DNA from 3 places in the Agarivorans gilvus genome. Region 2 is predicted to be linked to each of the others. Evidence: predicted binding sites of a transcription regulator. Region 2 holds the regulator's gene; each other region holds the start of a gene.
What was found. The regulator LexA, encoded in region 2, represses DNA repair genes until DNA is damaged. The targets are predictions, from matches to a motif close to TACTGTATNNNNATACAGTA.
Positions count from the first base shown of each region.

Region 1 (3,286 bases), 1.9 Mb from region 2:
ATTAGCGGCGTCAGTATCAGCAAAGCGATACCGATACATGCCCAGTCAGATGGTTGAAAATGTCTAATTTTAACTAACATAGCAGCCCTCAAATTGTTACTCCATTATAGAACTTCGAGAGCCACGAGGAACTGCTAATTTCAGGTGATAAAAATCAATATAATATTTTTAAGATGTTGTTTTTTAATGGCTATATTAATGCATATCAATATTATTGATTATTTAAATTAATATTATTCAGTAAGCTGGAAGCTGCTTAGCGGTAGAGTATCTCTTCCTCAATTTGATGGCGCATCAGCTCGGTCACGCGTTTGCCTTCTGCAATGGCTTCTTCGGCACGGTGAAAGTCCATAATACCGATATCGCCTAACTTAGGTGAGAGCAAAATATCCGGCGGATCGCCCGCCATGCGTGTACGGGTTAAGCGTTCTTGCATAATATTAATCGAGGTCGACATAACCCAATCATGCCCGGAGAGCGGTTAGCGGCGGGTTGTTTTAAATTGGCTAACATCGAATTTAAAAAGTCTTTGCCACCCCCTAATAAGCGCCAAAACGGTTGACTGGGTTCACTGCTGGCCGCACCGTCTAACAATTGGTTTTCAGAAAGGTCGATGCGGGTTTTGTCACTATTTAAATTAACGGCAATCACCACATCGGCGCCCATTGCCCGGCATAATGATACAGGGACCGGGTTGACCACCGCACCGTCCACTAACCATTGGTCATTTAGTCGGTAAGGGGCCATTAAGCCGGGCATGGCACAGGAGGAGCGAACGGCATCACGGATCTGGCCTCGTTGTAGCCAAATTTCTTTTCCTGACTCCAATTCGGTTGCGACTGCAGCAAAGGGAATGGGTAACTGTTCGATACGCTCATTTCCAATATAGGTTTCAGCGGCATTAAAGACTTTTTCTCCAGTTAATAAGCCACCGCGGTTTAAGGAGAAATCCATAAGATTAAATACTTGCCAACTGCTTAAGCTAGTGGCCCATTCACTGAGCTTATCCAAGCGTTGGCAGGCATAGGCTGCCCCTACTAAGGAGCCAATTGAGCAACCTGCTACTACGTGAGGCTGGATCCCCATATCTTTAAGCGCGTTGATTACGCCAATATGTGCCCAACCTCTTGCAGCACCACTTCCTAGGGCGATTCCAACGAATGGTTCACGGTTTTTTGCCACTTTGCTTCCTGCCAAGTTATTTATTTGTGTAACTTAGTGTTGCTGATTAGCTTTTGAGTTTCAATGGCTTTACGAGCCTAAGCTTGGCTTATTTCGGTGCCATTGGTGGCTTTAACTGCTGAGACTAATCGCTGTTTAAAGACTGGATATATATCCAGTCTTTAAGGTAAGCTAGGCACAGTTTATTGAAGGAGTGAGAGTTGTGATAGCGAGCATTAAAGGTATTTTGGAAGAGAAGACCCCGCCCTATGTGCTGATTGACGTGGCAGGAGTGGGTTATGAGATCCAATTGCCAATGAACTGTTTCTATCAGTTACCCGAGTTAGGAGAGTCGGTCCGTTTACTTACTCATTTTATTGTGCGAGAAGATGCTCAGTTACTCTATGGCTTTCATGATCATGCATCACGCTCTTTGTTTCGTGAATTGATTAAAGTTAACGGCATCGGGCCGAAAGTCGCTTTGGCGATATTGTCAGGCCTGAGCTGTGCACAATTTGTAGCGGCGGTTAGTCACGAAGACCTTTCTAGCTTGGTGAAAGTACCGGGTATAGGTAAAAAAACCGCCGAGCGTTTGTTAGTTGAAATGAAAGACCGCTTGAAAAACTGGAATATGGAACTGCCTCAAACCCCAATAAGTGATAGCCTATCTACACACGGTGATTTGCCGCTACAGCCTAGTGTTGATCCTAAAGAAGAAGCAATTGCTGCATTGGAATCTTTGGGCTATAAAGCGATTCAAGCAGACAAGCTAGTTAAACAAGTCTGGACAAACGGAATGAGCAGTGAAGAATTAATTCGAGAAGCACTCAAGGCAGCTCTGTAATAAAGGTTAGAAATAATGATAGAAGCAGACCGCTTGGTCGCCGCTACAGCGATTAGCGAAGAAGAATCCGTTGATCGTGCTATTAGGCCAAAAAAATTATCCGACTATACCGGCCAGCAGGCAGTGGTAGAACAGTTAGATATTTTTATTGAAGCGGCACGCCGCCGTGACGATGCACTGGACCATTTACTCATTTTTGGCCCACCAGGTTTGGGTAAAACTACCTTAGCCAATATTGTGGCTAACGAATTAAACGTAAATATTAAAACGACCTCTGGGCCAGTATTAGAAAAAGCCGGAGATTTAGCCGCTTTGCTAACCAACTTAGAACCCGGCGACGTATTGTTTATTGATGAAATCCATCGTCTTAGTGCGGTGGTTGAAGAAGTGCTCTACCCAGCAATGGAAGATTACCAGCTGGATATTATGATAGGCGAAGGGCCGGCGGCTCGTTCAATCAAATTAGATTTGCCACCCTTTACTTTAATTGGAGCAACCACTCGCGCTGGGATGTTAACCTCTCCCTTGCGTGACCGTTTTGGAATAGTGCAACGCTTAGAGTTTTATAATACCAAGGATCTCGCTGACATCGTTGCCCGCAGCGCGCATTACCTAAATTTGCAACTAGATGAACAGGGTGCTTGGGAAGTGGCTCGACGCTCTCGCGGCACGCCGCGAATTGCCAATCGTCTATTACGTCGGGTGCGTGATTACGCTGACGTTAAGTTCGATGGCAAAGTCACTCAACAAGTGGCGGCGCAAGCTCTTGATTTGCTGAATGTCGATAGCGCGGGTTTCGATTATATGGACAGCAAGTTATTAAAAGCCATTACCGAGACTTTTTCCGGTGGGCCAGTGGGTTTAGATAACCTAGCTGCGGCGATTGGCGAAGATAAAGAAACCATTGAGGATGTACTGGAACCGTTTTTAATTCAGCAAGGTTATTTGCAACGAACACCTCGAGGCCGAATTGCCAGTGATAAGGCCTATCTTCACCTTGGTTTAGACCTTCCCAAAGCCTAAAAATACTGTCGCTAGGTGGCGACAGTCAGCCTAAAAAATCGGCTTAATATGTTTAATTTTAAGCCGTTATCAAAATTTTCTCGGTCAATTATCTAAATTAATCCTTTAGAGTCTTAACCTTAAGCACTTGCCTGTGTATAGTTATTTGTCAACGAAATACAAGGGTAGGTTAGATGGCAGTTATTACAGTTCGGGTTTATTACGAAGATACTGATGCGGGGGGCGTGGTGTATCATGCCAACCACATTAAGTACTTTG
Region 1 is NZ_CP013021.1:636,966-640,251, reverse strand. Features, by position in the region: gene AR383_RS03045 (YeiH family protein) at 1-80, opposite strand, end outside; partial or broken gene rssA (patatin-like phospholipase RssA) at 257-1,182, opposite strand; gene ruvA (Holliday junction branch migration protein RuvA) at 1,385-2,005, shown strand; gene ruvB (Holliday junction branch migration DNA helicase RuvB) at 2,021-3,028, shown strand; gene ybgC (tol-pal system-associated acyl-CoA thioesterase) at 3,202-3,286, shown strand, end outside.
Region 1: a site for LexA is predicted at 1,323-1,342, ahead of ruvA (Holliday junction branch migration protein RuvA). Genes of this name have one in related genera too.

Region 2 (3,286 bases):
ATTAAGCCGTGCACGGTGGTCATTTGGTTAAAGAAGTTGGGGTCGACTAACTGTAAACCCGGTTGAAATAGCTCGGCGCGAATGACCATGGCCATTGCACCGCCCACAATAAACATGGTGAAACTAAACCATAAGTACATCGAACCAATGTCTTTATGGTTAGTAGTGAGTACCCAGCGCATTAATCCGCGTGGGGCATGGTGGTGTTCTTCGTGCTCTGCGTGAAGCTCGCTCATCGTGCTCATTCCCTATCTCCCTACTGCGCTGCGTTCTGCACGGCCACCACATCCTTGGCCTGCACTAAATCACCGGTATCATTGCCCCAAGCATTCCGCTCGTAGCTAATCACCGCAGCCAGTTCTTTTAAACCTAACTGCTTGCCAAAGGCCTGCATCGCCGTTCCCGGTACACCATTCACCACCACATCTATGTGTTGGCTCACTGCCCCGGTGGCAATTGGGCTGTCTTTTAAGGCCGGAAATACCCCCGGTAAACCTTCACCGTTAGGCTGGTGACACGCCGCACAAGATTTCAGATACACTTTTTCGCCCAGCTCCATTAGCTCAGCTTGGTCCATGGTCATGGCTACCAGCTCTTGCTCGGCAGCTTGTTTAGCCAGATAGGCCGCCTCTTGCTCGGCCAACCAGCTAGCGTATTCATCCTCAGGCTTGGCAATCACCACAATCGGCATGAAGCCATGGTCCTTACCGCATAACTCGGCACATTGACCGCGGTAAATGCCGGGTTTGTCGATACGCGTCCATGCCTCGTTAATAAAGCCGGGGTTGGCATCTTTTTTCACCGCAAAATCCGGCACCCACCAAGAATGGATCACGTCTTCCGAGGTCATTAAGAAGCGCACCTTTTTACCCACCGGCAATACCAAGGGGTGGTCCACCTCCAGCAAATAGTTGTCGCGTTTTTTTAGCTTGCCCTTCACCTGTTCCATGTCTGAAGCCAAGACACTGTAAAACTCTAAGTCGTGCTCAAAGTACTTGTAATGCCACTTCCACTGGGAGCCGGTGACTTGAATGGTGAGATCGGCATCGGATGGGTCTTCCATCGCTAGCAAGGTTTTAGTAGCGGGTATCGCCATACCAATCAAAATAAGGAAAGGAATAATGGTCCAAATAATTTCGACCTTAGTACTCTCGTGAAACTGGGCTGGCACCGCGCCTTTCGATTTACGATGATGGAAAATCGCCCAAAACATGGCACTAAACACCAAAATGCCAATCACACAGCAAATATAAAAAATCGTCATGTGAAGGTCGTAAACCTGCTCACTAATGGCAGTTACACCCGGGCGTAAATTAAATGACATTTCCTGCGCCAATGCAGGAAACGAACAGCATGCCAGCACTAATAGCTGAATCCCTCGGCTCACAGCGCTCTCCTTTGCAGTAGCCAAAAGCAGTGCTCGTAAACTCAACAAGCCCTGCCAAGTAAGGGGAAGGTCCCCACCAAAGCAATAAGCTGCAACCACTAAATACAACCCACAGTATATAAATTAAGCGTTAAGTTAAGGATTTGTAAATATATTGTTGTTAATTTTGTTGTTTAAGGTGAAAGATGTGATGTTAACGACAAAAGCCCAAATCAAAGGATTTGGGCTTAAAATGGGAGGGAACTATTTGAAAAAAGGACTTACATCCAGTCTGCCGTGCGGATAATGCCCACCGCCAAACCTTCAATATCCATGCTCTGATACTCAAGATCGACCTCAATAGTCGACAGTTCTTCGTTCTCGGGATGCAGATAAACCATTTTACCCTTACGCTCAAAGCGCTTCACGGTAACGTCATCGTCTAAACGCGCTACAACCACTTGCCCGTTTAGAGCGGTATTAGTTTTATGCACAGCCAGTAAGTCACCGTCCATAATGCCAATGTCTTTCATACTCATGCCCTGTACCCGTAGTAGGTAATCGGCATGGGGGTGAAACAGGTTGGCGTCTACCGCGTAGTGCGACTCGACATGTTGCTGGGCTAAAATTGGCTCACCCGCCGCCACCTGACCAATTAAGGGCAGGCCGCTCTCTTCTTCCACTGGGCTAGGCTCTTGATTAGCCCCTTCCGGCAAGTATTGCTCGCTAATACGAATGCCACGAGACGCGCCGGGGATCATCTCAATCGCCCCTTTTTTAGCTAAGGCACGCAAGTGCTCTTCAGCGGCATTAGCCGAGCGAAAGCCCAACTCTTTAGCAATTTCTGCACGAGTTGGCGGCATGCCGGTTTCAGCAATGTTGCGACGAATTAATTCAAAAACTTCTGTCTGGCGAGGTGTTAAGGGCTTCATAGTCTACCTGTAAGTTTATACAGCACACTGTTAGTATATACAGCATAGCGCATGACGCAAGGTTTAATATGAAATCAAGCAGTTGTGTGTAGATTTCAGTTTCATTGAAATGCTTTCCGCTACTTTGAAACTACACTCCATTTCTCGGATGCCCATCACAAATAAGTAGAGATTGGGGTAAAGACGGATACGAAGAGTTTAGCTAACTCGCTTTGAGGCATAAGTTACGTAGTGTAAAAGCACTATTTGGTAACGCCCGCTTAAGTGGTGAGCAACACTACCACGACACTCAATTATTACACCGTAAAAACAAAAGCCAAGCCAAATCAAACCAAAACCGCCGAACGTTGCGAATCCGTCTTAAAGCGTTTGCTAGTATTCAAGCTAGCGACTTATCTTGCCAAAACTCATACTGCACTGCCATTTCATCAATTCTCGTTCCATTGATTTGCTGAAGAGAAAAAAGCATTGCGTAATTAAATTTATCAAGTGAACTACAAACTTGCGGGCTCATGTATGCAATAATTTTATTTTTTTGTACAACATAATGAGTAGATTCATAATTCTTAATTTTTGAGTGATTTTCTATATATTTTAGGCTAGCTCTTACTCCGCTCCACATAGAGTAAAGTTTATGGTGACTTTGGTTAAGTCCCCAAATTAAACTGAGATCCATCTGTGATATATCATCCACATTTTTCTCGTTTAATAGGCTAAGCAAGAATTGACGCAATGTAAGTTCACCTTCAATCTTTTTATCCAGTTCATAATTTAACTGAGTCAAATAATCACTTAACTCTTTTTCTTGCAAACTGACAAGATGTTGCCGATGTTGTAAAACTTGAAGATAAATTTGGACGCACAATACGGTCAAAGTAAGCAGTGCAAGTATCGGAGTATAAACGCCTCCAATATATCCACCTAAGTCAGACCACTCCGAAGGGGATTGCCACAGACCAAACCCAAATTGAAAGGTATATGCAGCCAT
Region 2 is NZ_CP013021.1:3,169,252-3,172,537, reverse strand. Features, by position in the region: gene ctaD (cytochrome c oxidase subunit I) at 1-245, opposite strand, end outside; gene coxB (cytochrome c oxidase subunit II) at 257-1,324, opposite strand; gene lexA (transcriptional repressor LexA) at 1,648-2,298, opposite strand; gene AR383_RS14910 (hypothetical protein) at 2,678-3,286, opposite strand, start outside.

Region 3 (3,286 bases), 1.7 Mb from region 2:
CCCAAGTGATTTATTGTGCCGCTTGCACGCGGTCTAATACTTTTCCTTCCATGGCTTCTAGGCCTGCAGGAACGGCGGGATACCATTTAATATTATCGATATCATCACTGCTAAAGCTGGTATTAAACTGGGTCTTAGCCTGCTCATTTACAAAGGCGTCAGAGCCCTTAGAGGCAGTGAAGTTGCCGGCAGCTTCGGTGATTTTAGCGGCAATTTCAGGGCGCATAACAAAGTTAATCCACTTATAGGCGGCATCTACAGCTTTAGATTTTCGAGGAATAGCAAAGGTGTCAATCCACCCTAAAGCACCTGATTTAGGCGCCACAAATTGAATGTTTTGCTGATCGCGATTGAGCTTCCAGCCACCCGCATCCCATGCCATAGCCGCCACTACTTCATTTGAGCGGATCAAGTTCATTAACTCGTCGCCGCCAGACCAATAGGTTTTCACTAAAGGCTTACAGTCGATTAAAGCTGCTTCCACCTTATTCAAAATCTCTTGGTATTTGCCCGCATCACTATAGGCGGCAAAAGGATCTTCACCCAAGGCAAAGGCAAAGCCAATCAAGGTGGGACGTTTCAAGCGGTAAGACACCTTACCGGCATATTTTTTCTGACATAAATCGGTGTAGTCGGCGACATCCTTGGCCATGTCAGTATTCACTACCAAGCCGCTGGTTCCCCAAACGTGAGGCACACCAAACACCTTGTCTCCCACCGCGGTGTTTTTCTTAGTGGCTGCCAACATTGAAGTAATAAACTTGTCTTGTTCAATACGGGATAAATCGATGGCTTGGTAAATACCAAACTGTTGCTGAACGCCAGTAATACGGTCTTGGCTAGGCTGAGCCAAATCAAAACCCGAGCCACCGGTGGCGCGCAGCTTAGAAATCATGTCTTCGTTATTCGACTTGGTCACCTTCACTTCAATGCCGGTTTCCTTTTCAAACAGCTCAATCACCTCTTGCGGCGCATAGCCACCCCAAGTTAATAAGCGTAAAGTTTCTGCACTGGCCTGTGCACTGAGTGCTGCGCCCATACTAAGTAGCAAGGCACTTAGTGTTAAACGTTTATTCAACATAATATCTTCCATGTATTCTAGGTTAATTGGTATACCGACAAGTGCGGCACATATACAACAACTATTTGATAAACATGCACGAATTCGATGACACTAATGTGACAAACTCCATCCTAGTAGCAAATCCTAAGGCTGAAAAGCCTCATACCTAGCTTTTATTGCTAGGGGGAAGCGTAAGGCCTAATGCTCGACTCTAAGAACCAGCCAAATTTCAAACTTATCTATACGTTTTGTCTGTATTTTGCCTAAGGAACATTAAGATTCACTAATAAAACCGGGCATTTACCGCACACAATACTAATGCACATTTTTTACTCTAATTTTGATTATTTTTTAAACCCCAAGCCTTAGTTCGCCTTTAGATGAAACTTTTAAACTTGATGCTTGCGCCAATTCTCATGTCGCTATATATTTATACAGTTACTGTATAAATGAACAGGTTTGAAAAATGCTCACTCAATTAAGCGTACAAAACTTTGCCATTGTTCGATTTCTTGAATTAGATCTGCATGCAGGGATGACCACCATCACCGGCGAAACCGGCGCAGGTAAGTCGATTGCCATCGATGCCTTAGGCCTATGCTTAGGTAATCGAGCCGAAGCAGGCATGGTTAGACAAGGTGCCGATAAAACTGAAATTACCGCCCAATTTGACATAAGCGACAATACTCACGCTCAGCTATGGTTAAAGCAAAATGAACTCCTGAGTGACGAAGAGTGCATTTTACGCCGTGTGGTCACCAAAGAAGGTCGCTCTAAGGCCTATATCAATGGCACGGCCGTGCCACTGGCTCAGCTAAAAAGTCTGGGCCAGTACTTAGTGAGCATTCACGGGCAACATGCTCACCAACTCTTACTCAAACCCAGCCAACAACTGGCCATTGTTGACCAATATGCCGCTCACCCACAGTTAATCACAGAGGTGAAACAGGCCTATCAAGCTTGGAAGGGCCTGTGTAATGAAAAAGAGCTCGCCGAACAACAGCAAAATGAGCTAGTGGCTCAACGTCAGTTATTGGAATACCAAGTTAAAGAATTAGACGAGTTTGCCCTGCAAAACGGTGAATACCAAGAGATTGAACAACAACACCAATGTCTGTCTCATAGTACAGAACTGCAACAAACCAGCTATCAGCTTAGCCAGTTGCTCGGGCAAGACGAGCAAATGAATATTACCGACATGCTGGGTCAAGCCTGTAAAAGCATTAGCCACTTGCTAGAACTCGACCCTAAATTAGAAGTTATTAGCAACCTCATTCATGACGCGCATATTCAAGTTGAAGAGGCCACTTCGCAGCTTAGCCACTATAGTGAGCAACTAGATTTTGACCCAGAATTATTTGCCGAGTTAGAAGCTCGCCTTGGTCAAGCCTTGGAGCTAGCCAGAAAGCACCATACTAGCCCAGAGCAATTGCCCGAGTTACACCAAAACCTACAACAACAATTGAACGAACTCAGCCAACAAAGCGAGCGCTTTGAGCACCTTAGTGAAGACATCGATAAGGCCTGGCAAGATTACCTAGAAAAAGCGCAAAAACTCTCGAAAAGCCGCGAACGAGCAGCTAAAGCGCTGGGTAAACTCATAACCAAAGAAATTCATAAATTGAGCATGGCTAAGGCACAATGTGAGTTTGCCCTACAAAGCGATGCCCAGCAGTTTACCAATGCCAATGGTATAGACCGAGTAGAATTACTGGTGCGTACCAACCCCGGCCAAGCCATGCAAGCCATCGAAAAAGTCGCTTCTGGCGGTGAATTGTCTCGAATAGGCTTAGCCATTCAAGTAATTTGCTCTGCCAGCATTCTAACTCCTACCCTGATTTTCGATGAGGTGGATGTGGGTATTAGCGGGCCAACCGCTGCGGTAGTGGGCAGCATGTTGCGCCAACTAGGTAAACAATGCCAAGTATTGTGTGTTACCCACCTACCGCAAGTGGCGGGTCATGGTCATCAGCAAATGTTGGTAAGCAAGCAACAGAAGAAAAATGAAACCATTACTCAAATGCAAAACTTAAGCAGTGAGCAACGACTCAGCGAGCTAGCACGCTTGCTGGCCGGTGATGCCATTACCCCATCGGCACTGGCAAACGCACGAGAATTGTTGATTGAGGACTAATTTCTTAGTAATCGACGCTTCTTTTTAGCTCTGTGCTTAGTTATGATGCTTGCCTTAACAAGGAGCTTCGATTCACATGCGTTGTACTG
Region 3 is NZ_CP013021.1:1,461,779-1,465,064, forward strand. Features, by position in the region: gene AR383_RS06870 (extracellular solute-binding protein) at 11-1,081, opposite strand; gene recN (DNA repair protein RecN) at 1,530-3,197, shown strand; gene AR383_RS06880 (outer membrane protein assembly factor BamE) at 3,274-3,286, shown strand, end outside.
Region 3: a site for LexA is predicted at 1,503-1,522, ahead of recN (DNA repair protein RecN). Genes of this name have one in related genera too.